Linked DNA regions of Thermochromatium tepidum ATCC 43061. Each later gene encodes a partner of the first gene's protein in a complex. Links are inferred from orthologs where the notes say so. Each region holds a gene or a part of one and is shown in the gene's direction. Other genes may lie near its edges.

Region 1 (14,444 bases):
ACCGGCCTCTGCGAAGCAGGAAGTCAGCTTCATTCCTGTGTGAGCAGGAATGAGTAAGTCTGATGGAACGGTTGCAATGATCTGAGTGGTTCGATCGAGGATGCGGCGGCTGTGTTCGATGCGCTGATGGGCATCGGTGGTCACCTCGACGGCGCGGCTGGTGTTGGCGGCGACCTGCTGGGCAGTATTGGCCAGGTACATGACCGCGTTATCGACAGTTGCGGTCTCGGCCTTTTGGCGATCGAATCGGATCTTGCTGTCCTCGGCCAGACGTACCATGTCGCTGGCCGAGGCATAGAGATCACTGCTCGCAACATGTAGATGCCCGATGATGTCGCGCAGGCGCTCAGCCATGCCCTGTAGGGCGCGCATCAATTGACCGACCTCGTCTTGGCGCGCGGTGTCGAAGGAGACGTTCAGGTCGCCCTCGGCCAGTGCAGACAGGGTGACGATCGCTGCGCCCAAAGGGCTTAGGGCATGGCGCATGTAATAGAACAGGCCCAAGGTGGCCAGGATCAGCAACAGGGCCACCCCCGCGTAGGCGAGGCGCTCGAAGCGACGCTGTTCGAGCGCTGCCTGGGTCTCATCGGCCAGGGTGACGAGATGCGCGATGGGCTGTCCGGCGACGTCAAGGAGCGGCAGGAACAGGGCCGTATAGATGGCCCCATCGCTATGCCGGCTCTGGCGATCGATCTGGCCCAAGGCGGGCCAGGCGAGGTCCAAGCGCGCCAGTAGCTCCGGGCGCGTGCCGGCAAACAGCGTCCCGTCGGCGCCGACCAGATAGATCTCGGCCCCCTGGATGGCCTTGAGGCGTTCTAGGACCGGGCTTAGTGATTTCTGGAACACGACCGCACCGACGGGGTCTTTGCGCACCTGCATCCGAAATGCCAGTAGGGCGACGGGTTCACCCTGGGCGCTTCGCCCAAGGCCGTGCTTGGGTTGATCGTCGGTGCCCAGGGCCTCGACCAGGACCTGCGCATCCCTGGAGACGCCGGACTCATCACGGCTGTACAGCCGCTCGTTCTTGAGGTCGAACACGGCGAGCCGATCGAAATACCCCTGCTCGCTTACGAGGTTGAGAAGGGCCTCGACGGCCTGACGCACGGCCTGGGCATCGCCCTCTTTGAGCGCCTGGCGCAGCGCGAAGTCGCGCTCGAAATCGACCATGCCTGTGTGCATGTGCTCGATTAGGCGTTCTAGGCTTTGGTTCCAGGCCAGGGCCCGGCCTGAGGCGGCCTCTTGGGTGAGGCGTTGCTCGAGCCGAAGATGGCTGGCCTGGGCAACCAGGATCAGGGCCGTGGCAACCATCAGGGTGACGAGGATCGCGGCAAGGGTAACGCTTTTGCGGATCGTCATGTCATAGGGAGTGCGGCGGCTCACTCCGGTGGAGCGAAATGGGCAATCGAGACGGATGAAGGACGATCACAATCGGATCGGCTCCGATCTACTCTGACACCTTATTTTTTCATATCCCTATGACCGGCTGATGACGAGCGGGGGAGGAGCGATCCGAGGTGGGTGTCATGAAACTGACTTAGGATCGTCACGCAACCCTCTGAAAGGATCCTGTATATCTTCGAGATCTTAGACAATGGATCTGATTTACCTGATCTCGAGTGCCATTATCCTCGATAGTCAAAAGGGTCGTACCCATGGATATTTCATTCGCACCTGACCCGATTGCTCTTCGATCGCCCTTTCGCTCCCGCTCGCCGGCCTCATCATCCGCCAGGGTCCTGGCCGTCGACGACAGCCCGGACGTCTTGCTCCAGATCGACACCGCCCTGCGTGCCGATTACTCGGTATATGTTGCCAACAGCGGTCCACGCGCGCTCGAGATCCTGGAACAGGTGCCCAACATCGATCTGATCCTACTCGATGTCCTGATGCCTGATCCGGATGGCTTTGCGACCTGCCGGCGCATCAAGACCCATCCCGAATGGTGCCGGATTCCGCTGATCTTTTTGACGGCCCTGGACCAACACCAGCATGAGGTCGAGGGGTTGGCGCTTGGCGCCGTCGACTATCTGTCCAAGCCGATCATCCCAGACCTGCTGCGCGCCCGGCTCGCCACCCACCTGGAATTGGCGCGCATCCGCGTCGAGCTCCAACAGCGGGTCGAAGAACTGTCCGAGGAACGCGCCCTGATCGAGGACATCCTGCTGCGTCTGCGCCGCGATCATGCCTTCGATGGGCGAGGGTTGCGCTATCTGATGCGTCCGGTCGAGCGCACGAGCGGCGACCTCTGTCTGGCGGCCTGGACCCCCGATGGCCGTCAATGGGTGCTGGTCGGCGATTTCACCGGTCACGGCCTGACGGCGGCCATGGCCGGACCCCTGGTCAGGCAGATCTTATACCAGCAATGCGCCGACAATGTCCCGCTCGCTACCCTGATTGCGACGCTCGACCGGCAGCTGCATGACCAGCTACCGACCGGGCGCTTCATGGCGGCGCACATCGTGGAAGTCACGGCGGACCGGCGCTTTCTGCATCTGGCGAATGCAAGCATGCCCGAGGCGTTGCTGGTGTCGCCTGCGGGCGACATCGAGATACTGGCATCGCGTTCGCTCGCACTTGGGATCGCGCCCGACGCCAGGTCGCACGATAGCCTCCAGACCCTGGAGGTCGAAACCGGGGCGCGGCTGCTGCTGACCAGCGACGGCCTACTGGAGGCGACCGATCCAAACGGACAGCCCTTCGGCGTAGAGCGCCTGGTGAAGGCCTACATCGCCCTGATGGAGCGACAGGGTCCGCTCGAAGATTTGCTGGAAGAGGTGTGCCATCATCGGGGCCAGAACTCGATCGACGACGATGTGCTCATCCTGGAGCTGACCCTGTAGAGGAGCCATCTCAATGAAACAGTCCATAGAGATACACCCGCCTTGGCGCAGCGCCGAACTGCGGACCCTGCTGGCGATCGACGACGACCCACTGGCCCTATCGATCATCGATAGCGCCCTGCGTGGTGAGTTTCGCGTCCTCATCGCCCAGGATGGCGAGCGCGGTCTTGAATTGGCCAGGCGCGAGCCCAGACCCGATCTGATCCTGCTCGACCTCATGTTGCCGGGTCTGGATGGTTATGCGGTCTGCCGGCTGTTACGTGAGCACCCTGCGACCCAACAGGTGCCGGTGATCTTACTGATGTCGGCAAGATCGGCATCCTGGATCGGATCCTGCTCAAACCGGGACCGCTCAACGACGATGAATTCGAGCTCGTCCGCCGGCATCCCGAGATCGGGGCCGCGATCCTTGGCGGACGACACGCGAGCGCGCTGATGGATCTGGCGCGCACCGTCGCCCTGACCCATCACGAGCGCTGGAACGGCAGCGGCTATCCCCAGGGCCTGGCCGGTGAATCCATCCCGCTCGCTGGTCGGATCGTCGCGATCGCGGACATCTTCGATGCCCTGACCTCACAGCGTCCTTACAAACAAGCCTGGCCGGTGGATCAGGCACTCGATTGGATGCGCGAGCAGCGGGGATGCCATTTCGATCCCCAACTGCTCGATCGCTTTCTCGCCATCCAGCCCAAAATCCTGGAGATCAAGCTGAAATTCGCCGATCGTCCGTCTCCGGTTTGACCGCGTCCGATGTCTCGGGCGGGTTTGCCCGCTCATGAAAGATCCGCCGCGCCTCCTCGAAACGATACTGCTCGATCAAGGTCATGAAGTGCGCATAACCCGACTCATCGCCCCCAAACCACTCGCGCAGCGAAGATCGGTTGGCGGCACAGACATCGCGCAGGCGCGTATCCCCCTGTTCCAGCAAGTCGGCGATCAGCGCCCGGTATTGGTGCGCCTGTTTGGGGTTGGGGCGGTCCGGAGCGGGTGCGTCGTCCGTTTTATCGGCCAACGGCAGGCTCTCCAAAAAGGCCTTCACGCCCGTGAGCACCCTCTGGAGCTCATCGAGCAATGGGGGCAATGCCGACTCGATCTGAGCGCGTTCTTCCAGCTCGGCGGCCTGTTCGACGCGCTCGGCTAGGTCGTGCAATAGATCCGCCCCCAGCGTCTTGGCCACACCCTTGAGGGTATGGGCCTGGAGACGCAGCGTCGCCATCTCGGCATCGGCCGCTCGCATCGACTCCCATCCCTGCTGGTGGAGGCCGACGAAGGTCTTGAGCAACCTCAGATAGAGCAGGCCGTTGCCGCCGAGACGGTTGAGCCCCTTGCGCACCTTGATCCCGGGCAGCTCGACCTGGCTCCAATCCAGATCCGCCTCGCTAGAGGATAGACCCTCTGCCGCCCACTCCTCCGCCAGGGCCGGTAGGTGCGAGCGGTAGGGGCGCGGCTGGGCGGGCCGGACCCAGTGTAGGAGGGTCTCGAGCAGGGTGCGCAGATTGATCGGTTTGGCGATGTGCGCATTCATCCCCACCTCGAGGCTGCGCTGGCGATCCTTGAGCAGTACGGCGGCAGACATGGCGATGATCGGCAGCCGATCCGGGGGATGGTGTTGGCGGATGAGCCTGGTCGCCTCCAGGCCATCCATGATCGGCATCTGGAGATCCATGAGGACCCCGTCGAACGATTCTTCTTTAAGCGCCTGGATCGCCTCGAGCCCGTTGGTCACGACCCGGGTCTCGATCCCGACCAAGGCCAGGGCCTCGACGGCGACCTGCTGGTTGACGAGGTTGTCCTCGGCCAGCAGCAGTCGCGCGCCGGACAGGCGCTCGCGTGCCCCCAGAGGCTGGATCAAGACCTCCCAGGAGGGGTCATCGGACTTGCGGGTGAGCCTCTGGGGCGGACGATCCACGGCGCCAAACAGCCCCTGGAGTGCATTGAACAGGGCCGAGAGATGGACCGGCTTGATGACATAGGCCGTATCCGCCATGGTCTCGAGCCGATCCAATTCCCCCTGATCGCGGGCAAACAGGTTGATCACATAGAGCACCAGGACGCGTCTGGGGTGATCGTTCACCTCCCCCGATCGCCGTCCCAGCTCGCTTACGAGCTGAGGACCAAGGTGGGCGAGCCAGGCATCATCGAGCACCACCAGACAGGTCTCGGTCTGGGCATCCAGGTGTCGCGCCCAGGCAAAGGCCGTATCGGCCTCGGCGGTCTGCTCGGCCTCGAACCCCAGCAGCGAGAGCAGATGGGTCGCCGTCGCCCGCACCAGGTCGTGCTCGATCCACACCAGGGTCGGACAGCGCCACTCCCTGGGCAACAACCAGGGGGCCTGCGACTGGGTATCGGCGCAACCGACCGGGATCTCGAAATAGAACCGGCTCCCCCGTCCGAGCTCACTCTCGACCCCGATCTCGCCCCCCATGGCATCGACCAGTCGCTTGCAGATGGCCAGCCCCAGACCCGTCCCCTCGGTAAAACGCCAGCCACTGGCACGCAACTGCTCGAAGGGCTGGAACAAGCGGCCCAATTGCTCGGGCGCGATCCCACAGCCGCTGTCTTGGACCGAGACACAGAGATCGAGCTGCCCATCGGGACGTTCGCGATGGCCGATGCGGACCTCGATGCTGCCGCGCTCGGTGAACTTGATGGCGTTCCCGACCAGATTGACCAGGATCTGCTGGAGTCGCCAGGGGTCGCCGATCAGCCGATCGGGCAGTTCTGGATCCTGGATGAGCACCAGCTCCAGATGCTTGGCATAGGCACGCTGACCGGTGGCGCTCACCAGGCTGGCGATGACCTCGCCGAGCGAGAACGGGATGTGCTCGAGCTGGAGACGCCCGGCCTCGATGCGCGAGAAATCGAGGATGTCGTTGATGATCGACAACAGGAGCTGACCCGAGCCGCGGATGGCCTCGACCCAATGGCGCTGGCGATCGTTGAGCCTTGATCCGCGCAGCAGCTCGATCATGCTCAGCACGCCATTGAGCGGGGTGCGGATCTCGTGGCTCATGCTGGCCAGAAAGGCACTCTTGAGCTCGCTCGCCTGTTCGGCGGCCTCCTTGGCCTGACGCAGGTCGCGCGCGACCTTCTGATCGGTGACGTCGCGGATCATCAGCATGATCTCGTTGCCGACCAGGGGGAAGACATGGCAGTCCAGCCACTGGGTATGGCCGGCGCGGACCAGGGGGAACTCGGCGAGATGGATACCGCCCTTGCCCGCGGCGACCTCCTTCACGGCGGCGTGTAGCTCGGGCGATTCATGCGTGTCGATCACCTCGTGCAACCAGACGTCCGAACGTCCGTCGAGGTCGATGATGGCCAGCTCGCGGCACTGTGGGTTGGCCTCCTCGATACGAAAGCCCTGGGGATGGGGCGACAACACCATGGCCGCGCTGATCATGTTCTCAAACAGGGCGCGGTAGCGGCTCTCGCTACGCTTGCTGTCATCGTGCGCTGGATCCGAGCTCATGGATCGATCTCCTCGTTCAGGGTCAATTCCCCTCGACTAAAGTCAGGGGCTTGTGGTTGAGCGAAGGGTCATGATCACCCACCACCCTAGGCCGATTGACAACGACCCTCTCGGCACAGGCATACCGTGCCGCGATCGTCTTGGCAGCCCTGAGGTCGGCGGCCAGACGATAACCGCACGACGGGCATTCAAAGTGGGGCCCCGCGGCGAGCGCCCTTGTCGGTCGCGCCCCAGCGCGAACAGGTGCAACTGTCCCTGAAATCACCTTATGATTTGATCCTGCTATTCCTGACAGACATAGGCCGGCCCGTGAATCGACCGAAACACCCTCAGCTCCCGAACCTACCCATGTTGGCCTCGGAACGCCGCGCCGCCGCCGGACTCGCCGCCATCTTCTCGACGCGGATGCTCGGGCTGTTCATGGTGCTGCCGGTGCTGGCGCTCTATGCCCATGACCTGCCCGGCGCCACACCCTTACTGGTCGGTCTTGCGATCGGCGCCTATGGCCTGACTCAGGCGCTGTTCCAGATCCCGCTCGGTCTGTTGTCCGACCGCATCGGACGCAAGCCGGTGATCTATGGTGGGCTGACGTTGTTTCTGATCGGCAGCCTGGTTGCGGCCCTGGCCGATAGTATCTACTGGATCATCCTCGGGCGCGCGCTCCAGGGCAGCGGGGCGATCGCAGCAGCCATCATCGCCCTGACCGCCGATCTCACCCGCGAGACGGTGCGCACCAAGGGCATGGCAGTGATCGGGATCAGTGTCGCCCTGTCTTTCGCCGCCGCCCTGGTGGTCGGGCCACCGCTGACGGGGCTGATCGGGGTCCCGGGGCTATTCTGGCTCACGGCCTTGCTCGCGCTTGCCGGGATGCTATTGTTGACCTTCGTGGTCCCGGACCCCCAACACTCGGGGGTGCATCGCGATGCCCAGCCGGTGCTGGACCAGCTCGCCGGCGTGATGCGCGATCCGACCCTGGTTCGGTTGGATCTGGCAATCTTCATGCTGCATCTGACCATGGTCAGTCTGTTCGTGGTGTTGCCGCTATCGCTGCGCGAGGCCGGTCTACCCGTGACCAAGCACTGGGTGCTCTATCTGCCAGCGGTGTTGGTAGCCATCCCGGCGATGGTGCCCTTCATCGTGCTCGCCGAGCGGCGCGACCAGGTGCGCTCGGTGCTGATCGGCTCGGTGGCGGTGCTCGGGCTCTCGACGCTGGGCTTCTATCTGTTCAACCGGTCGCTGTGGCTGATCGGGGTGCTGCTGGCTGTGGTCTTTACCATCTTCAATCTGCTGGAGGCCGTACTACCGGCGCTGGTCTCCAAGGCGGCGCCGGCCGGGACCAAGGGCACGGCCATGGGCGTTTTCTCCAGCGCCCAGTTCATCGGCGCCTTTCTCGGTGGACTGCTCGGCGGACTGGCGCATGCGCACTTCGGGGTCGAGGCGGTCTATCTGGTCGGGGGGCTGACGTCCCTGCTGTGGCTGCGGCTGGTCTGGACCCTACCGATCCCAGAGGACCTAAGCCGGCATGTGATCGCGCTCGATACCTCGGGCGCCGGGTTCGATGTCTCCAGTCTGGAACAGCAACTGCTGGAGGTCCCGGGCGTGAAGGAGGCCGTGATCGCCGTCGATGAGGGCGTGGCCTACCTCAAGGTGGACAGTCGTCACACCGATTGGACGAGATTGCAGCGGTTTTCTGCCGTCAACGTCTAGAGAAGCGCTGATTTTCAGCGCGTCCCGAGCGCGATCGGCTGGGCTCGGTTCCTTGCACAGAGAGCGATGACCGGCGTCTGCGGGCGACCGGTGGGAGGAGAGAGATGGCAACACGAGGTGTCAACAAAGTCATCCTGATCGGCAATCTCGGCGCCGATCCGGAGGTGCGCTACACGCCGAGCGGTGACGCGGTGGCGAATGTGCGCCTGGCGACCAGCGAAACCTGGAAGGATCGCGCCACGGGCGAGCTGCAGGAGCGGACCGAGTGGCACAACGTGGTCTTCTTCGGCAAGACGGCCGAGATCGTCAAGCAGTATCTGCGCAAGGGTTCCAAGATCTACGTCGAGGGTAAGCTCAGAACCCGCAAGTGGCAGACCCAGGATGGCCAGGACCGCTACACGACCGAGGTCGTGGTCGACATGGGCGGAACCATGCAGATGCTCGACAGCCGGCAGGGCAGCGCCTCCTCGGTGCCCCTGGAAGATACACCACCGCCTGCACGCAGCCGCCCAACGACACCGGATGCGGCCCGTCCGAGCCATCCGGACAGCGGCGGCTTCGGCGACGGGGCCGATTTCGACGACGACATCCCGTTCTAGACCGAGGACCGCCGCCTAAGGAAACGCCGAATAAATCGCGTGTCTCTCAATCGCGGCTGAAGCCGCTCCTAAAAAATCAATGGGTTACGCGAGAAAGTTTTGCTAGGAATGGAATAAATCAGCGTTTCCCTAGAGGTCGAAGCGTTCGAACTCCAGACTGAACTGCCCGCGTCCCTGAGTCAGACTGCGCAAGGTGTTGGCATAACCGAGCAGCGGCTCTAATGCGGCCTCGGCGCGAATGGTGGCCTGGTCATCCTGGATCTCGGTCGCTTGAATCAAGGCGTGCCGTGCCTGGAGATCGCCGAGCACGGCACCCAGGTTCGGTTCCGGGACGACCACTTCCAGACGCATGATGGGGGTCATGAGCCCAGGGTGCGCGTTCTCCAGCGCCTTGCGCAGTGCCTTACCGACGGCCGCTGCCGTGGTCGCCGGCGTCGATCCGGCGCCAAAGAGCTCAATCTCATCGACACTGACCGCCACATCCAACACCTGAGCGCCCTGGAGCGGCCCGCTGGCCAGGGCGATAGCGATCGACTCGCGGATCGCCTGGAGGTGCGTCTCTTCGAATCGAGCACCCTCAGGGAGCAAACGCGGTTGAAGTTCCACGAGATTGCCGCGCCCCCGCGCGCGTGGTCGGACGCTGACGACGGCGCGTGCCATCGGATCGGGCTGGCGCGCATCCGGTGTGGGCAGCGGGGCGAACAGTGCCTCGGCCACCGACGGTTGGGTAATGGTCTCGCGCGTGGCCACAGACGGACGTCCAGCGCGGACACCAACACCGAATTCGCGCTCCAGGCGCTCCATGACGATCTGTAAGTGCAGCTCGCCCATACCTCGGAGCAGACGCTGGCCGGTCTCGGGATCCTCCTCAACCCGCAGTGTTGGGTCTTCCTGCCGGACCTTGTCCAGGACCTCGACGAGCCTGTCCTCTTCGGTGCCGGCCGCAGGTTCGATGGCCAGACCCAGCACCGGATCCTGGGCCTGGATGCGTTCCAGGCTCAGCACCTGGCCCGGGGTACAGAGTGTATCGCCCGTGGTTGCAAAACGCAGTCCGGCCAAAAGCACGATGTCACCGGCCTCGGCCAGATCGCGTTTGGTCTTCTTGCCGGCGTCGACCTCGAACAGACGCGCGACCCGTTCGTGCCGGATCTGCCCGTCGGCGGTCAGGAACTCGATCGCATCACCCGGCGCGAGGCGTCCGCGATAGAGACGAACAAAGACATGGCGCCGCCCGTCCCAAAGCTGTACCTTGAAGGCGAGCGCGGCGAGCGGTCCGTCTGGTGTCATGGCCACCTCCTCGTGTGTCCCGTCGGGCCGCTCGGCAAGCGCCGCCGGTCGGTCGAGCGGGGACGGCAAGAAGTCGATGATGCCATCGAGCAGCGGCTGCACACCAAGGTTGCGCAATGCGCTGCCGCCGTAGCAGGGAAAGAGCGTCCCGGCCAGGGTGGCGGTGCGGATGGCGGCCCGCAGTTGCTCGGGCAAGGGCTCACTGCCGGAGAGCACCAGATCGGCCAGCGACTCCTCGACCTCGGCGGCAGCCAGTGCCAGCGCCTCATGCAGCGCGCGATGACGCTCCCAAAGCTCGGGTGGACAGGGTTCAACGACGACCTGCTCGCCCTGTTCGCCGATGAAACGAATCAGGGTTCGGTCGATCAAATGCAGCACGCCGCCGACTTCGGGCACCGGAACCGTGATCGGCACCGGCTCGACATGGAGGCGCTGCTTGACGGACGCCAAACAACGTTCAAAATCCGCGCCCGGACGATCCATCTTGTTGACGAATAGCAGCGCCGGCAGCTTGAAGCGCGCGCGCTGACGCCACACCGTCTCGGTCTGGGGCTCGACGCCCCGGACACCATCGAGCACGATGACACAGCCATCGAGCACGCGCATGGTGCGTTCGACCTCGATCGAGAAGTCGACGTGTCCAGGGGTGTCGATGAGCTGGATCAGATGCTCGCGCCACTGGGCCTGGGTGACGGCGGCGGTGATGGTGATACCGTGACGCTGTTCCTCGACCAGATAGTCCATGTGGGCCGCGCCATCGTGGACCTCGCCGATCTTGTGCGAGGTGCCGGTGTAGAAGAGGATGCGCTCGGTAAGCGTCGTCTTGCCCGCGTCTACATGAGCGGCAACCCCGATATTGCGAACGTGCGACGATCGGGAGGTTTTTTTCATCGCTTTACAACAGGAGCTAGAGAGATTTATGAGCGGTCTTGAACTTGGCGGTCGCCCTGCAACCTGGCTGGTGCCGGCGCTCTGCGCCTCACTGCTTGGCTGGGGCGTCCACCCGGGCGCCTGGGCCGAGACCTTCCGTCTGGAGAACCCAAACGATTCGGTCGTGGGCACGACCTTTTATTTCACGGCACGCGCCAAGGATACACTCTTGGACATTGCCCGCCAGAACAACCTCGGCTATGACGACATGCGCCAGGCCAACCCCAAGGTCGATACCTGGCTACCGGGCGAGGGAACCCAGGTGCTGGTGCCGGCCTCCTATGTGCTGCCGAACGTGCCGCGCCAGGGCATCGTGGTCAATCGAGCCGAGAAACGGCTCTATTACTATCCACCCAATAAACCCAACGAGGTGCGTATCTATGCCATCAGTGTGGGCAAGGAGGCCATGGCCACGCCGCTAGGCAACTTCGAAGTCATCGAGAAACGCAAGGATCCGACCTGGACGCCTGGTCCGATGGTGCGCGCCAACCATGCCGCGCGTGGCCACATCCTGCCGCCCACTGTACCGTCAGGGCCGGACAACCCACTCGGGCACTATGCCATGCGTCTAAGCAATCCGGATTATCTGATCCATGGCACCAATCAACCTTGGGGCCTGGGACTGGAGGTCAGCGGCGGCTGTATCCGGATGTATCCGGAGGCGATCGAGGAGCTCTATGGAATGGCCGACCTCAAGACGCCCGTGGCCATCATCGACCAGCCCTACAAATACGGCTGGCTGGGGGATGATCTCTATCTAGAGGTGCAGACCGGCGAGAAGAGTGTCCGCCAGCACTATCGCTCGGTGATTCCCGAGTCGGTGGCGAACGCCGAAGGGGTGGTGATCGACTGGAAGGCCGTGGAGCGGGCCGTGGCGGAAGACTCAGGTGTCCCACAGATCGTGGGACACCGACAAGGATCAGGTCAAGCGAATCACTTGCCCATGATCTTCTGATACATGCGGTCCAGACGCTCGGTGTTGGAGTTGCAGCACGCCTGGGCACTGTTGGCGGTGTCCATGGCCTTCTGGGCCATGTCGCGAGCAGTCTGGTCGGTGGTGCAGCCGCCAAGCAGCAGCAGAGCGGCAACAGAGAGTGAAGCAACCTTGACGATCTTGGTCATGATGTTTCTCCAAAAGTTGTGGGCCTTGCGGCCCAATGTTAACACATGGTGCGTAAATGCTTCGAGCCAAGCTCAAACATCCGACGCATGAGAGTGGATCGGTGTGATGAGCGAGTAGGATTTGATGTGCTCATTCTGGTTCCACATCCCCAGCCTTGGAGTGCCATCCAGGTGGCAGTGTCCAACGCAAAGCTTGGGGCAAATTGGGTGAGACATCAAGCCCACAATCATACTGATCGGCAGATTTTTTACAACGCCTGGCCGATCCTGGCCTACATTCAGGCCGGACACCATGTCGCGCATGCGCAGAACTAACGCTCAAGTCATTGTAAGAAAAGTTTTTTCTGATTGATGGAGTCACTGCATACAGCCGTCATGTCAATCGATATGTGCGAGGATCTTCCGCATCCGCCCACACGGAAACGCATCAGCCTCCCAGTATCCGTCCAGCTTGATGTCTCAAACCAACACCGTTGTATTTTGGACCTATATTGATGCATCGTTACTATGGGCGCGGCACATCCGCGCCGAGCTCTCCGCCCTTTCGCTGTGATGGTTTCGCGCGCACCGCTGAGATCGTCGACGCGACGGGTGAGCGAATCGTCCTGAGCCGGTTGCCCCCCTTTCTGCGCGCACTCCTCGTCACGGACGGCACGGTCACCAAGATCCTTGAGGCCTACTTCTGGGAACCGGTCATAGTCGAGACCCTGGAACAGCGCTTCGAGGACGCACTGGAACCCGTACCCTGGCTCGGGGTCGAGCCCGGTGATTCCTGTCTGATTCGCGACGCCCAGCTGCGCGGCGCCGACAGCGGACGCTGTTTCGCCGAGGCCTTCTCAATGATCCGCGCCCAGCTCATCCCGCCGGATTTCCGCCAACGGCTCATCGATCGCGAGATCGGCATCGGTGTACTGATCCGCGACAGCGGACTCGAGAGCTATCGCGAGGTGCTGGACGTGGGGCTGGACCGGACCGCCTCCGGTGAAACCACGGTTTTTCGCACCTATCGCATCATTATCGAGCATCGTCCCGTGATCCTGATCACCGAATATTTCCCGCTGGATCTGTATCGCTGATCCTGACCGAGGGCATTCTTGCACTAGGCCATCTTTGTCGCAAAACCCGCGTGCTATAGTACGCGCCGCGAACCAAACCACTTCGATTTAGAGTTCGAGCCTCGATGTCGACAGGCACCCAACATGGCGAGTCGTCCTTGCTGATCCAGCTCCAGCACGGACTCAGGCGCGAGCAGATTAAGCGTGCCCTGCACGATATCCGCGCCGGCTGGGACAGGCGCGAACTCTGGATGACGCTCGGACTCCAGGACGTGCGCCAGCGTTATCGGCGCTCCAAGCTGGGACCGTTCTGGATCACGCTGTCGATGGCCATTATGGTGCTGGCGCTTGGTCTGCTCTATGGTCAGATCTTCGGCCAGGATCTGCACGATTACATGCCCTTTCTGGCTGTCGGCTTCGTCATCTGGCACCTAATCGCGAGCCTCGTCAACGACGGCTGCCAGTCTTTCATCCTCGCCGAGGGCATGATCCGCCAGCTCAATGCCCCCCTCTCCATCTATGTCTATCGCGTCCTCTGGTCGACCCTGATCGCCTTTGCCCACAATATCTGGGTCTTTTTCATGGTAGCGCTCTGGTTTGGGGTCGATCTCAACTGGAATCTGCTGTGGGTGCCGGTCGCGCTCTTGGTCCTGCTCCTTAATGGGTTCTGGATCGCGCTCTTCCTGGGTGTTCTGAGCGCACGCTTCCGCGACGTCCCCCTGATCGTGGGCAGTATGGTGCAGGTGCTATTCTTCATCACGCCGGTCATCTGGAAGCCCGAGATGCTGCCAGGGCGCGCGCTCTGGCTGCATCTCAACCCCTTTTACCATCTGGTCGAGATCATGCGCGCCCCCTTGCTCGGCCAAGCGCCTGCACTCGCCAACTGGCTCCCGGTCATCGCCATCACGATCGTCGGCTGGTCGCTGGCACTCTTCTTCTATTCGGCCTACCGCTGGCGCATCGCTTATTGGGTTTGAGGGAACGTATCTTGGCCTCGATCAAGCTGGAGAACGTCTCGGTCTCCTTTCCTGTCTACAGCGCCTCGACGCGCTCGCTCAAGAACCGTCTGATCCAGAGCGCGACCGGTGGTCAGATCCGTGCCGACGCGATCTCGCAGCGCATCTCGGTGGTGCAAGCGTTGCAAGACATCAACGTCTCGCTCGAGGACGGCGATCGACTCGGGCTCATCGGACACAACGGCGCCGGTAAGACGACCTTATTGCGGGTGCTCGGCGGGATCTATGAACCGAACAGCGGTCGGGTCGAGGTCCAGGGCACGACCGTGCCCCTGTTCGACATCGCGCTCGGGATGAACCAAGAGAGCACAGGCTACGAGAACATCATCCTGCGCGGACTCTTCCTCGGGCTTCCGCGCAAGAAGATCCGCGCCATGATGGACGAGATTGCCGAATTCACCGAACTGGGCGACTTT
Region 2 (14,497 bases), 230 kb from region 1 along the record:
TGAGCCTCTGGTCCTCTGCACCCATCTCGTTGGGATTCCGGATCCAAACAGGGGAAGGCCTACAATGAAGGTTGCAATCATCGGCGGGACCGGTTTTGTCGGTCTGCACATCACACGTCAGCTGCTGGCGTCCGGGCATGTACCGCGCCTGCTGGTGCGTCCAGGCAGCGAGTCGAAGGTCGAGCAGCCTGCGTCCTGCGAAATCGTCCACGGCGAGGTGCGCGATCTGCCCTCGTTGGTGGAGTGCGTGCGCGGCTGCGACGCGGTCATCTATCTAATCGGCATCTTGCGCGAGTTTCCTGCTCGGGGCATCACCTTCGAGGCGCTCCAATATCAGGGTGTGGTCGATACGATCGCCGCCGCGCGGGAAAATTGCGTCGGGCGTTTCATCCTGATGAGTGCCAATGGCGTCCGTCCTGATGGCACGGCCTATCAACGTACCAAGTACCGGGCCGAGCAGGCGCTCAAGGCCTCGGGGTTGCGCTGGACGATCTTCCGTCCGTCGGTGATCTTCGGCGACCCCGAGGGGCGGATGGAGTTCTGTTCGCAGCTCAAGAAGGACATCATCGACAGTCCGCTGCCGGCACCCCTGTTTCATGCCGGTCTGCTGCCGACCAAGGCCGGGCTGTTCGAGCTCGCGCCGGTCAGTATCAAGGACGTGGCCGCCGCCTTCGTGTTGGCGCTCAGCGAGTCGCGCACTGAGTCCCAGACCTATTCGCTGTGCGGTCCGGAGCGACTGAGCTGGAAGGCGATCCTCGAGACCATCGCCGCCGCCTCGGGGCGGACCAAGTGGATGGTTCCGGCACCGGCCTTGGCGATCAAGGCGGCGGCGGGGTTGTTCGACCGCTTTCCCTGGTTCCCTATCTCACGTGATCAGATCCAGATGCTCATGGAAGGGAATGTCTGCACCGAGAACGACAGCTTCGCCCGTCTCGGGTTGACCCCAACCCGTTTCGGCATCGACCAGCTCGGCTATCTGACGCGCTGACGCGCGGCGATTGAGTGGTCAGTACGGCTCGCCCTTCCTGGAAATCGCCTCAGAGCGGGGGCTGGGCCTTGTAGCCGAGGATCAGGTCCATGACGTTGGTTCCGGTCGGTCCGGTGTAGATGAGATCACCGCTCGCCTCCAGAAAACGCCCGGCGTCGGCGCGCCTCAGGCAGGCGCTGGCATCGAGATCGAATCCGGCGAGCGCGGCCCGTTTTAGGGTGCCGCCGTCGACCAAGGCCCCGGCGTCTTCTGTTGGGCCGTCGCTGCCGTCGGTGCCAACACTCAGCAGCCAGACGTCGTCGCGCCCGGCAAGCTCGATCGCGGCGGCCAGCGCCAGATGTTGATTGCGTCCGCCGCGTCCCGGATGCTCGGGGGTCTGAACCGTGGTCTCACCACCCCAGACATGCAGACCGGGCGCACCCTCGATGAGCGTCCGAGCGAGCGCTCGGCCCTGGTCGGTGGCATCACCCGCGATAAAATCCGGATGCAGCCAGACCCGCCAGCCACTGGACGCGGCGGCCTTGGCGGCCGCCGCCTTGGCCAGCGCCAGCGTGGCGACCAGTTCCATCTCAGGACCGCGCTCAGGGGGCGTGCCGCGCTCGGCGAGTCCACGCAACACCCAGTCTTTCAACCAATCCGGCAGCGCGAGTCGCCCGACCTGATCGGCCAGATCCGGCACGGGCACCAGCGGCCCGGAGCCAATGACATCTGGATGGTCACCAGGCACATCCGAGATGGCCAGTTGGCGGACGGGATGCCCACCGAGATGATGCAGCAGACCGCCGGCCTTGAGACGCGAGACCGACTGACGCACGCGGTTTATGGCGTCGATCGGCCATCCGCAACCGAGTAACCAGGCATTGAGTGCGCGCAGTTCGGAGAGTCCAAGACCACTGACCGGCGCCTCGATCAATGCCGAGGCGCCGCCTGAGAGCAGGAACAGAATTTGTTCCCCGCTGGGAAGGGCGTCTAGCTGCCCCAAGAGCCGTTCACCGGCTACAAGACTGCCGGTATCGGGGAGCGGATGGCCGCCGAAATAGACCTCGATCCCAAAATCCCGAAAACGGCTCGGATCGGCGTGTCCGGGCTTGGTGATGAGCATCCCGCCCCGGCAGGCGTCGCCAAGCACCTCGAGCGCGCCCAGTGTCATGGATTCGGCCGCCTTGCCGATGGCCGCGATCCAGACCGGCCCGATGATCGGACGGACATTGAGCGCGCGCCGGACCGAGCGCGCGCCGGAGACGGCATCGAGTGCAAGGGTCAGCAGATCGAGGAGTGTATGACGAGGGTCTGGCGTGGTCTGCATCGATCGTCATCAATTGAATGATTTCAATGTGTTCGCATCGACTCTGGGTGCAGACTGTCTGCCCTTGGGCGATCGGACGTCGCTCGTTTCGTCACGCCGTGCGTCCTGGTCTTGGGAGTGTCCGGGGCAGCCGTCTTTTTGCCCAATGGAGCCGTACCTGAATGAATCTCTGTCCCAAATGCGACCGCCCACTCTGGCCGTTCGCCGTCATCCTAACCATCACCGCTGTCATCGCCTTTCTGACCTGGCTGATCCTTGGACTCTCGGCGATCGAACCCTGGCAGCGTCTCCTCGCCACGCTGATCGCCTTTATCGTGGTTGGTGCAACCTTGCTGTACTATGTCGTCAGTTGTCTGAGACGCCACTGCCGACACAACCAGCCGGTTGCTCAGGGCCGCCCCTGAGGGGATCCTTGAGACGGGCGCGTGACCTGGTCGCGTAGATAGACCGGGAGCGCCTGCTCGGCCGGGACCCAGCGACCGGACGCCAGATCGGCGGCAGCCAGGCGCGCGATGTCCTGCGCCTCGCAGACCGCGTCCGGATTGATCCCGCTCAGGGCCGGTCCGAGTCGCCGTGTCAGCGTCTCGCCATATACCCCCCAGCCTGGACCCACACCTTGCCAGCCCTCGCCCCCTGGCCAGCTGACCTGCTCGGGCGCGCAGACCCGCTCGGCGCAGCACGGCTCGGCCAGATCGCGCGCGCCGATCTCATAGCAGCCCCAATAGACCTCGTCCATGCGCGCATCCAGGGCCGTCAGCAGGCGACGCTGTCCTTCACGTCGGAACTGGCCCTGGGCCATGGCGGCGAGCGTCGAGACCGGGACTACGGGCAGCTCGGCACCGAAGGCCGCGCCCTGGATCACAGCGGTCGCGATGCGGATACCGGTAAAGGATCCCGGACCACAACCGAAGGCTAAGGCATCCAATTGATGCAGCTCCAGACCCGACTGATCCAGCAGTCGCTGCATCATGCCGAGGATGAGCTCACCGTGGCGGCGGGGGGCAAAGCTGAGCGCCTGAACCAGGTCCCGGTCGATGAGGAGCGCAGCCGAACAGGTTTCGTTGGAGGTGTCGATGGCGAGGAGTTTCATGGGCCTCAAAGACTGACGAGTTCGAGCATCTGGTCGCCGAGAATCCCCGCCTCGAACCGGTCGCTTGCAAGTTTTTGGAGATAGAGGGATGGAGGTTGCAGTACCCAGCCGCGGAAGGCCGTGTCCAGACTACCCATGAGCTGGCGCGGCGGCCTGTCGGCTGAGACCTCGACGATGAATAGGCGCATCCGGCCCAGCAGGCGGTGCGGATCCTCCAATCGGGTTTGGGCCGCCCAGGCCGGCAGCGCCTGCATGAAGTCTTCGCTCTGTGCCAGCGCGTCTTTGAGCTTGGCGGCAAGGCCCAGCAGCAGCAGGGTCTTGTACTGGACCTCGTGATCGAACTCGCCGACGGTCATCGGAGGTCGGTCGAGATCCCAGAGCGACGTGGGCCGGCGCAAGGTCAGATAGAGATAGAGCTCGTGCAGCTCACGCCACTGGCCTTCCGGCAAGGCCTTTTTCCATTGGATCGCGTAACGGATCTGGCGGTTGGCGAAGCGGAACAGGTTGCGGATCAACCACAGGCGTTGGTGTTGCTGGCGTTCGTTCGGGACAGGATACTCCTTGTCGAGCTGGTGCAGCGCGCGATCGAGGTTGACGAACATCAGGCGTCCGAGTCGCTGCTCCATGGTGAGACCGCGGGCACCTCCGGGCTCGTTTGCGTAGGGTTTTGGCAGTCCGGCACAGGTCTTGAGTACAGGAACCTTCAGCAGCGACAGGATGCTGATCCGGCGTCTGGCCGATAGATCGGCCTTACGCAGACCTTCCAAGGCCAGGACGAGCGCCGGACCGGCCTGATGTCCGCCGCGCGCCCTGAGTCCAGACAGCCAATCCTTGAGGGCCTCCAGGTCGGTATCGAAGCGCAGCCGCGCATATTCGCGGATGGCGAGCGGCGAGGGGATGGATTCGGCGTCGAAGCTGGACATTGGACGACTCCTGTCATGCGAATCAGCCCTTGGTCATGCCTGAAGGGCCTGGAGCCCATAACCGGACCATGGATACCTGATCGCCATGCTAGCCTTATTGGGTCGCGCGATGTGTCGACTCGGTCGCAGTTTTGCGACCAAACGGCACCTCAGAAGTCCTTTAGGATGGCCTGGATCACTTCGGTCGGGAGGCGTGGCCCGAGCGTTGTCACCAGTCTGGCCGAGGCCGTAGAGGCGAGATCACCCGCGCGTTGGAAGCTTAAGCCCTGACTCAGGCCGTAGAGGAAGGCCCCGGCGAACATATCCCCAGCACCCACAGTGTCTACCGCCTCGACCCTGACCGGTGCGATCTCGATCAGGCGCTCTCCATCCCAGACCAGGGCGCCGGCGGGGCCGCGGGTGATGACGAAATGGCGGGCGAGGGTCTTGAGATAGTCGGTCGCCTGGTGCAGATCGTCCGATCCGGCCATACCCATGGCCTCAAACTCGTTGGCAAACAACAGGTCCACCCCCAAGCCGATCATCTCTAGAAGCCTTGGCTTGAAGAACTTGACCATGTTGGGATCTGAAAGCGAAAGGGCGGTCTTGACGCCTGCAGCCTCGGCGATGCGCTTGGCCTCGAGCACGGAGGCGCGTGCCGAATCTGAGGTGGCCAGATAGCCCTCGGTATAGAACCACTCCGAGTCGCACAGCGCCTCGACGACCAGTTCTCGAGTCGAGAGGTTACCGCTCACACCCAGGAATGTACACATCGTGCGATCGCCGTCTGGGGTCACCAGCACCACACAGCGTCCGGTATGACCCTGATCCTTCTCGCTATGGTGGTTGGTGTCCACCCCAGCTGCGATCAGATCCTGCATATAGAAATGGCCCAGTTCGTCATCAGCGACCTTGCAGGAATAGAAACACTGACCGCCGAACTGGGTGAAGGCGACGATCGAATTGGCCGCCGAGCCGCCCGAGCCGCGCCGATGTGGGTGGTCGCGCAGGTGATGCATGATGTCGAGCTGCTGGCGCTCGTCGACCAGGGTCATGACGCCCTTGTCGAGGCCGAGGATGCCCAGATCCTCGGGCTTGACCTCGTATTCCATGTCGACCAGGGCATTGCCGAGGCCATAGATGTGATATCTCGCCATGATGTCTCCAGGGGTACAAAAGAGGGCGACCATTGTACCCGGCCCTCTGATCCAGGGCGCGCGCGGTCTCCATTCGAGCGCATTTAACGGTATAGTTGACCAGCGAGGCCCGATATGCTGGAGACCTCAGCCTTTGGACCGCCACTTCGGGATAGATATGAGACGCAAGCTGAATCTATTGTTGATGATCGGGCTGATCGGGACCCCAATCGCCGGGACTCAGTTCGGCATGGACTATGGCCGCGCCCTCTGGGGTGAGACCCAGATCTGGTGGACGCCCGCCGCGATGGCCCTGCCGTTGGAACAGACTGGAGGACACTTCCAACTCCTGATCGATGGTGAACCCCTCGGCAACCATCTGGCTCGCCACTCGCTCACCGCGCTCGGTTCGGAGGGGCTGGCCTATTTCGTGACACCCGACATGGTCCGGGTGCGTCTCAACAACTGGCCCGAGGTGCAGGCCGGCATGCTGCACATGGCGGTCTACTCGGCGCTCGGTCTCGGGGTCTCGCTGACCTGTCTGGTCCTGGGCCTGATCGAGTTCTTCCGTCAACCGCCTCTGCCACGGCAACGCACCGAACCCCAGACTGTGCGTCCGGTGCGCCGTCGCTACCCCGAGATCCCCTAGCCTTGCGTCCGTCCGCCCGCTTAGAGCGGCAGCAGATGGGTCTGTAACGCGCTCGGGATGACCGAGACGTCACCGCGCGCCAACTCGCGCCCCTGGTCGAGCACCAGGACCTGATCGACCCAGTCCAGTCCAGCCGGACGATGGGTGATGAGCAACACGGTGCGTCCGACCATGAGGGTGTCGAGCGCGCGCATCAGCTCGCGCTCGGTGTCCGCATCCAGACCCTCGGTCGGCTCATCGAGGAGCAGGATCGGGGCGTCCTTGAGCAGGGCACGGGCCACGGCGATCCGGCGCCCTTGACCGCCCGAGAGCCGCACACCGGTCTCACCGACCCAGGTGTCATAGCCCTCGGGCAATCCGGCGATGAAGTCGTGGATCTGGGCGACGCGACAGGCGGATTCGAGCGCCTCCTGGCTGGCCTCGGGGGCGGCGATCCGCAGATTCTCGCGGATGCTGGCCGCAAACAGATGGGTGTGCTGGCTGACCACGGCGATGGAGCGGCGCAGGTCATCGCCGTGGAAGTCCAGGATGTCGTAGCCACCGAGATGGATGCTCCCGGCGTCCGGCGTCCAGAAACGCAGCAGCAGATTGAACAGCGTGCTCTTACCCGAACCCGTGGCCCCGATCACGGCCACACGCCCGCCCTGAGGGACCGCGAGCCGGATCCCAGAGAGCGCCGGACGGCTGGCGCCCGGGTAGGTGAAGCTCACGTCCCTAAACTCGATGTCGAAGCGTTCGGGTCGGGGCGAGGGCGCGCTCGGCTCGCTCACCGCCGGTTTGGTGTCCACGATGGCGAACAGTCGGCGCGCGGCGGCTTGGGTGCGCCCGAGCATCTGGAATGCCGGGGCGAGGGGGGCGACGGACTCGAAGCTGGCGAGGGTGAAGAGCGCCAGCATCGCCAGGTGTGGCGGCATGAGCCGTCCGTCATCGACCAGGGGGATGGCAATCCACAGCAGCAGCCACAGGCTGAGGTTGGCGCACAGCCCGACGCCGGCCTGGGTCAGCCCCTGGTCGCTGCTCAAGCGCCCCTGCTCGGCGATCAGGTCCCGGCTGAGTGTCGCGATCCGCTGGGCCTGATGCTCGGCGGCGCCATAGACCCCGAGTTCGGCCAGACCCTGGACGCCATCGATCACCGCTGCCCGCAAGGCCGCCTCGTCTGCGGCGATCCGGCGTCCGGGCTCCCGACCCCGCACCTGCGACCAGAGCGGGAGCCCAACCCCAGCGAGCAGCCAGAAGCCCAGACCGGTGAGCGCAAGGACTGGATGGTGAAAGAGCAGAAAGCCGGTGAACAGCAGGAGGCTCAGACCGGCCACCGCCAGCGGGATCAACACCCGCACATAGAGGGTATCGAGCGCATCGATATCGGCGCGGATGCGGCTCAAGAGATCGCCGCTGTGATACTGCTGAAGCCGTGCCGGGGCCAGGGGTTCGAGGTGTCGGTAGAACCAGACGCGCAGGCCGGCGATCAGCCGGAAGGTCGCCTCATGGTTGATGAGCCGTTCACCATAGCGTCCAACGGTTCGGAGTATGGCGCTGCCGCGGATCAAGGCCGCCGGGGTGAAATAATTGATGGTCACGCCCGCGGCACCAGCGGTGGCCATGGCAGTCAAGAACCAACCGGCGGCGGCCATGAGGGCGACATTGGCCAGCAGGGTGAGGAGCGCGACCAGGGTCCCGAACAGCATCCAGCCGCGATAGGGGCGAAAGAGTCGCCAGAGAGGACGTAGTTCGTTCATCCACCGCATCCCCCCTGCTGAAGCGGACCCTGGGCAGCGAGCATCCGCGCATAAAACCCACCGGCAGCGATCAGTTCGTCGTGTGTCCCTTGCTCGATGAGCCGCCCCTGATCGAGGACCAGGATGCGATCGGCGCGGCGCACCGTCGAGAGCCGATGGGCAATCACCAGCAGGGTGCGGTCACGGGCCAATTCTGCGATGCCCTCCTGGACCAGACGCTCGCTCTCGGGGTCGAGGTTGGCGGTGGGCTCATCGAGGATCACCAGAGGCGCGTCGCGCACGAAGGCGCGCGCCAGGGCGATGCGTTGGATCTGCCCGCCCGACAGCCCTGTACCACGCTCGCCGACCGGGCTGTCATACCCGAGCGGCAGGGTCTCGATGAAGGCGTCCGCCCGGGCCCGCCGCGCCGCCGCGCGCACTGTCGCCAGATCCGCCTCGGGTCGCCCGAGCCGGATGTTGTCGGCGATGGTCCCCTGGAACAGCCGCGGTTGCTGCGGGACCCAGGCCAGATGACGGCGCCAGTCGTCCAGGTCGAGCTCGGCGAGCGACTGCCAGCCGATCAGGATGCGCCCGCGGGTCGGGACCAGGAAGCCGAGCAACAGGTTGATGACGGTCGTCTTGCCCGCCCCGCTGGGGCCGATCAGGGCGATGCACTGCCCCGGCGGGATCTCGAGGCTGAGACCCTTAAGCACCTCGCGCCCCGGCTCATAGCTAAAAGACACCTCATCGAACCGCACCCCGAACGGAGGGGTCGCTGCCAATGGCTCCTTACCCGGATTGATTTGACTCGGTTGGGTGTCCAGTATCTGGACCAGCTGTTCGGCCGCCGCCACCGCGCCCAGGCGCGCATGGTATTGGGTGCCGAGATGGCGCAAGTGGGCATAGAACTCGGGTGCGAGCATCAACACGAACAACCCTTGCAGATAGGTCAGGTTCGGGATTGGGATCCAGTCTGGCACCGGCAACGCCAGGTCATAGAGCCGAAAGCCGATGAGGACGGCCACCAGGGCGATCCCGACGCTGGCGAAGAACTCTAACACCGCTGAGGAAAGAAAGGCGATGCGCAACACCTGCATGGTGCTGTGGCGGTATTCATCCGAGATGCGGGCAAGGATCTCGATCTCGCGTCGGCTGGCGCCAAAGAGTTTGAGCGTGGTCAGACCCTGGATGACGTCGAGAAAGTGCGCGCCCAGGCGCGCGAGCCGTTGCCATTGCTGCCGATTGCGCGCCTCAGCCCCCGAACCGATCAGGATCATGAACAGCGGGATCAGGGGGGCTGTGATCAGCATGATCAGGCCCGAAAGCCAATCCATCGGCATCACGGCCACGAGGATGGCGGGGGGCAGGATCATCACCAGGGCCATGGCCGGGACGAAACGGGCATAATAGCCTTCGAGGTCATCGATGCCCTTGGTCAGGGTCTCGATCAGGGCGCCGCTCTGCTGTCCAGAGAGATAGGCCGGGCCGAGCCGTTGCAGATGGCGATAGACCTGATCGCGCAGCTTGACCCGCACCGAGGCCGCGGCCTGGAAGGCCGCGCGCTCGGCGTGCCAGACGATGAGTGCCCGCGTGGCGAAGAGCGCAAGCAGACCCCAGAGCCAGGAACGGACCTCGGTGAGATCGGCGTCCTTGAAGATCACGGCATCCAGGATCACGGCCAACGCCCAGGCCTGATTGATGGCCAGAAGGCCATTGGCGGTGTTGAGCCAGATCGCCGACACGAGCGACCTGTCCGCCAGCGGTCGTTGTGCTTTGAGCCAGGCGTTGACTGACATGTACGCTTAAGTTCCCTAAGGGACACTGAATCAATCGCGTCTCCCCGAATCGCGGCTCAAGCCGCTCCCACACAATCAATGGGGAGTCGATGGGGGAGGATACGGGCCGGCGTCCTTCCGGGCAATGCGTGTTTTGCGTCATCCCAGGTCGCTGAGTCAACTCCGGACTTCCATTTTGCGCGCAATTCTGTATATTTGCGCGTTTACCCGAAGGTCTTCTTCGGGCCTTCCATTGAGCTCTTGAGCCAGGACAGCACATGGTTAAGATTCGTTTGTCACGTTGTGGTTCCAAAAAGAACCCCTTCTACCACATCGTCGTCGCCGATATCCGCTCCAAGCGTGATGGTCGTTACATCGAGCGTCTTGGGTTCTTCAACCCGAACGCGCGCGGCGGCGAGGTCCCGCTGCGGCTCGATACCGAGCGCGCCCAGCACTGGATCCGTCAGGGGGCGCAGCCGACCGATCGTGCCAAGCAGCTGATCAAGCAGGCAAAGCGCGCGGCGGCGGCTGTTTGATTTTAGGTCAGTCGGTGTGTCTGGGGCGTCGTCATCCGTTCGGGTCGTGCTCGGGCGCGTTTCGGGGCTCTATGGCGTCAAGGGATGGGTCAGGGTCTATTCCGAGACCGATCCACGCGAGGGCATCCTGAGTTACTCGCCCTGGCTGCTGGGGCCGGAGGCTGTCTCACGGCGCCTCATCGAGGGGCGGGTGCACGGCAAGGGGCTCATCGCCAGACTAGAGGGCTGTGATGACCGCGACCAGGCCGCCGCACTGATCGGGCAGGAGATCGCGATCCGACGCGATCAGCTTCCGCCGCCGCGCCCGGATGAGTTTTACTGGATCGATCTCGAGGGTCTGACCGTCGTCACCCAGACCGATGTCGAGCTTGGACGGGTCTCGCATCTGTTTTCGACCGGTGCCAACGACGTGCTGGTCGTCCAGGGTAAGCGCGAACGTCTGATCCCCTTTTTCTGGGGCGACGTGATCCTGGACGTAGATTTCGACCGCGGTCTGATCCGGGTTGACTGGGATCCCGCGTTCTGAGTCTGTGTTCATGCGCTTCGACGTCATTACGCTCTTTCCGGATCTGTTTCGCATCCTCTCGGATCAGGGTGTGACCGGACGGGCGCTGGCGCGCGGTCTGGCCGAGCTGTATCTGTGGAACCCGCGCGACTTCACGCACGATGTCCATCGCACCGTCGACGACCGTCCCTACGGTGGTGGTCCGGGGATGGTGATGAAGGTCGAGCCACTGCGCGCAGCGATCCGGGCCGCGCGGGCAGCGGCACCTCAGAGCCGCGTGGCCTATCTGTCTCCTCAGGGTCGGGTGCTGGACCAGGCCGCGATACGCGAGATCGCGGCATATCCGGGCTGGATCCTGCTTGCCGGGCGCTATGAGGGGGTCGATGAGCGCCTGATCGAGGCCCATGTCGATGAGGAATGGTCGATCGGCGACTATGTCCTGAGCGGTGGTGAGCTGCCGGCGATGGTGGTCATGGACGCGGTCATCCGTCTGTTGCCGGGTGCGCTCGGTCATGCCGACTCGGCGCGGCAGGATTCTCACATGGATGGGCTCTTGGATTGCCCACATTACACCCGCCCGGAGCGGATCGAGGAAGGCTCGGTTCCCTCCGTGCTGCTCGGCGGCGACCATGCCGCCATCGAGCGTTGGCGGCTGCGGCAGGCGCTGGGACGGACCTGGCGGCGCCGCCCGGATCTACTTAAGCGCCGCGGTCTCAGTGAGACCGAGCGCGTATTACTCGATGAATTCATACTGGCCCATCGCGAGGGTGGCGCCGGCTGAGAACAGGAGCCAAGAAAACCATGAGCAACATCATTCAGCAGCTCGAACGAGAGCAGATGACCCGCGAAATCCCGGATTTCGCCCCAGGCGACACCGTCGTCGTCCAGGTCCGGGTCAAGGAAGGCAACCGCGAGCGCCTGCAGGCGTTCGAGGGTGTCGTCATCGCGATGCGTAACCGCGGTCTGAATTCATCCTTCACCGTGCGCAAGATCTCACACGGCGAGGGCGTGGAGCGGGTGTTCCAGACCTATAGCCCAGCGATCGCCGCGATCGAGGTCAAGCGCAAGGGCGACGTGCGCCGCGCCAAGCTCTACTATCTGCGCGATCTCACCGGCAAGGCCGCGCGTATCCGCGAGAAGGTGTAAGCCCGACCTCCAGACCTGGGGGTCCGGCCCATGCCCGAGACCTTCTACTGGCACGATTACGAGACCTGGGGCGCCGATCCGCGCCGCGATCGGCCCTGTCAATTCGCTGGGATCCGCACCGATGCCGATCTCAACGAGATCGGTGACCCGCTCATCCTTTTCTGTCGTCCGAGCGAGGATGTCCTTCCCCATCCGGAGGCCTGTCTGGCCACGGGTCTCACACCTCAGCGCGTCGCGCGCGCGGGTCTGATCGAGGCCGAGTTCGCGCGCGCCATCCATGCCGAGCTGAGCCGGCCCGGGACCTGTGGCGTCGGTTACAACAGCCTGCGCTTCGACGACGAGGTCACCCGGCATCTGTTCTACCGCAATTTCCTCGACCCCTATGCACGCGAATGGCGCTGCGGCAACTCGCGTTGGGATCTGATCGATGTGCTACGGCTGGCGCATGCGTTGCGTCCTGCAGGGATCGAGTGGCCGCGCAGCGATGAGGGCACGACCTCGTTCCGGCTGGAGCATCTGACCGAGGCCAATGGCATCCCGCATGGTCAGGTCCATGACGCCCTGGCCGATGTGCGCGCGACCATCGCCCTGGCGCGTCGACTGCGTACTGCCCAACCCAGGTTGTTCAGTTATGCCCTAAGCTTGCGTGACAAACGCCGGGTGCGTGCGCTGCTCGATGAACGCCGACCTTTGCTGCATGTCTCGGCGCGCTTTGCGGCGGCGCTCGGCTGTATCGCGCCGATCATTCCGGTCGCCGCCCATCCGACCAACGGCAATGGCGTGATCTGTTTCGATCTGCGCGCCGATCCGGCGCAGCTCCTGGATCTCTCGGTGGACGAGATCCGGCGCCGGCTCTTCACGCCGAGCGAGGATCTCCCCGCAGGCGTCGAGCGCGTCCCGCTCAAGACCGTGCATGTCAATCATGCGCCCATGCTCGCACCGCTTGCCACCCTGACCCCGCAAAGCGCCGAGTGCTGGCAGATCGATCCCGATCGAGTCGTGTGGTATGCGCGCTGGATTGCGAATTTAGCCGGCGAAATCGAACAGCGCGTGCGCGAGGTCCATCAACGACCGCCTCCGGCCGAGATCGACCCTGAGCTGATGCTCTATTCGGGTGGTTTCCTCTCCGATGCCGACCGTCGTGCTTGCGATCAGGTCTTGCGCTCCAACCCCACCCAACTGGCAACGGCGCCGCCGTCTTTCAGCGACCCGCGTCTCGGCACGCTGCTGTTTCGCTATCGCGCCCGCAACTGGCCAGAGACCCTGAGTCCACAGGAACGCGAGGACTGGGATGCCTACCGCCTCGCGCGCCTCACCGACCCTGAGGGCGGTTCCAGTCTTCAGATCCATGAGTATGAGGCACGGCGTGCCGAACTGGCTGAGATCCATGCTGAGGATCCGGCCAAGCTGGCGATTCTCGATGCCTTGGGTGATTGGGCTGAGCAGGTGCTCGACGCCGGCTAGGCCAGGGTGTCGGCGAGGGCGCCGCGTAGCGGCTCGCTGGTGAATGGCTTATCGGCGCCTTGTCCTCTGTCCGAGTTGCATTTGGACAGGGCGCGCGCCCCGCTGGTCGCCGGGTCATACCACATACAACAATTGCGCCCGGCATCCTTGGCCGAATAGAGCGCGAGATCGGCTTGAGCGACCAGGATGTGGCAGAACTGCTCGTCGCTCGGCACCATGGCCGCGATACCGACACTGATGCTGACCCGGCCGATACCGGGGGCGGCGGGGTGAGGGAGGTTGAGCTGTTCGATGGTCAGCCGCAGCCGCTCGGCGATCGCGCAGGCTGATGGTCCATCGGTGTCGGCCAGCAAGATCGCGAACTCCTCGCCGCCATAGCGCGAGACCCGATCGCCATCGCGTCGCAAACCATCGCGCAGTGTCCGCGCCACCTGGATCAGGCAGGCGTCGCCGCCCTGATGGCCGAAGTGGTCGTTATAGGCCTTGAAGTTGTCGACATCGATCATGAGCAGGGCGATCGAGCGCTGCCTGTCTTTGGCCTGTCTGAAACGCTGCGCCAGATCCTGATCGAAGCGGCGACGGTTGCCGACACCCGTGAGCGGGTCCTGATAGCTGCTTTCGATCAAGCGTGTCGACTGGGCGCGCAGACGCCGCTCGCGGCGCAGAGCGGACGTCATGTCATGGATCTGGATCAGGCAGGCGCAGTGATCATGACGCAGCGGAGTGACATAGATGAGCTGATACATGCGCTGGTCGCGCTGGCGATCCGCCGCTCGATGGTAGAGCGGAAGCAGGTTTGGATTGAGGTTCGGCGCCAGCATGGATGAGAGCTTGAAGCGCAGCGTGTCCGAGATGCTGGATTCCAGGCGGCTGCCGCTCACCTCGGGGAAGAGTTCCGCGAGTCGCCGACCGGCGACATCGGCGAGTCCAAGACCGCTGTGGCGCTTCATCCAGCCGTTCCAGGACACCACGCGACCCTCATGATCGAGCAGGATCAGCCCGACCTGCAGGCTGTCGATCAACTGAGCGCCGAGTTCGATGTCCATCAACGCATTCCAAGCCGATCGAGATACGCATCGAGACAATTGCGCAGATCCAGTAGTGAGCCGACGCCCATTAGAAACACCAGATGGCCCTGAATCAATTGCTGACGCATGGTGAGCTGGATCTGAAGCAAGAGAAGCCGTTGCTCGGCGTTGCCGCCGACGAAGATCGGCAATGAATCGGTGTCGCTGAAATAATGCTTGGGCAGACTGCCGTACAGCTCGATGCCGAATTCGTCGGC

The links.
Region 2: the proteins of ssb (region 1) and sbcB are in contact, whole or in part, in a crystal structure (PDB 3C94), measured with the Escherichia coli proteins. The link is inferred for Thermochromatium tepidum ATCC 43061 from one-to-one orthologs.

What each region holds. Positions count from the first base shown.
Region 1 is NZ_CP039268.1:2,151,206-2,165,649, reverse strand. What follows is about bases 7,079-9,870. They hold ssb (single-stranded DNA-binding protein), read left to right. Parts: upstream 7,079-8,123; coding sequence 8,124-8,618; downstream 8,619-9,870. Other genes in these bases: E6P07_RS09930 (elongation factor G), read right to left, coding at 8,748-9,870; E6P07_RS09940 (MFS transporter), read left to right, coding at 7,079-8,019. Also shown: E6P07_RS09965 (RNA-guided endonuclease InsQ/TnpB family protein), read left to right, coding at 1-43; E6P07_RS09960 (HAMP domain-containing protein), read right to left, coding at 1-1,356; E6P07_RS09955 (PP2C family protein-serine/threonine phosphatase), read left to right, coding at 1,653-2,840; E6P07_RS13930 (response regulator), read left to right, coding at 2,854-3,276; E6P07_RS13925 (HD-GYP domain-containing protein), read left to right, coding at 3,159-3,581; E6P07_RS09945 (ATP-binding protein), read right to left, coding at 3,544-6,312; more of E6P07_RS09940, read left to right, coding at 6,661-7,078; more of E6P07_RS09930, read right to left, coding at 9,871-10,796; E6P07_RS09925 (L,D-transpeptidase family protein), read left to right, coding at 10,825-11,790; E6P07_RS09920 (alanine-zipper protein), read right to left, coding at 11,769-11,957; E6P07_RS09915 (chorismate--pyruvate lyase family protein), read left to right, coding at 12,452-13,033; E6P07_RS09910 (ABC transporter permease), read left to right, coding at 13,138-13,989; E6P07_RS09905 (ABC transporter ATP-binding protein), read left to right, coding at 13,980-14,444. UniProt on the Escherichia coli protein: Plays an important role in DNA replication, recombination and repair. Binds to ssDNA and to an array of partner proteins to recruit them to their sites of action during DNA metabolism. Acts as a sliding platform that migrates on DNA via reptation.
Region 2 is NZ_CP039268.1:1,925,585-1,940,081, reverse strand. The notes cover bases 11,151-13,995. They hold sbcB (exodeoxyribonuclease I), read left to right. Parts: upstream 11,151-11,778; coding sequence 11,779-13,212; downstream 13,213-13,995. Other genes in these bases: E6P07_RS08770 (diguanylate cyclase domain-containing protein), read right to left, coding at 13,209-13,995; rplS (50S ribosomal protein L19), read left to right, coding at 11,404-11,748; trmD (tRNA (guanosine(37)-N1)-methyltransferase TrmD), read left to right, coding at 11,151-11,383. Also shown: E6P07_RS08840 (NAD(P)H-binding protein), read left to right, coding at 65-988; E6P07_RS08835 (glycerate kinase type-2 family protein), read right to left, coding at 1,038-2,294; E6P07_RS08830 (hypothetical protein), read left to right, coding at 2,456-2,698; tRNA (adenosine(37)-N6)-threonylcarbamoyltransferase complex dimerization subunit type 1 TsaB, read right to left, coding at 2,683-3,384; E6P07_RS08820 (hypothetical protein), read right to left, coding at 3,390-4,307; E6P07_RS08815 (adenosine kinase), read right to left, coding at 4,457-5,443; E6P07_RS08810 (hypothetical protein), read left to right, coding at 5,601-6,071; thiol reductant ABC exporter subunit CydC, read right to left, coding at 6,092-7,807; thiol reductant ABC exporter subunit CydD, read right to left, coding at 7,804-9,582; rpsP (30S ribosomal protein S16), read left to right, coding at 9,840-10,097; ribosome maturation factor RimM, read left to right, coding at 10,144-10,623; more of trmD, read left to right, coding at 10,634-11,150; more of E6P07_RS08770, read right to left, coding at 13,996-14,258; E6P07_RS08765 (chemotaxis protein CheX), read right to left, coding at 14,258-14,497. UniProt on the Escherichia coli protein: Degrades single-stranded DNA (ssDNA) in a highly processive manner.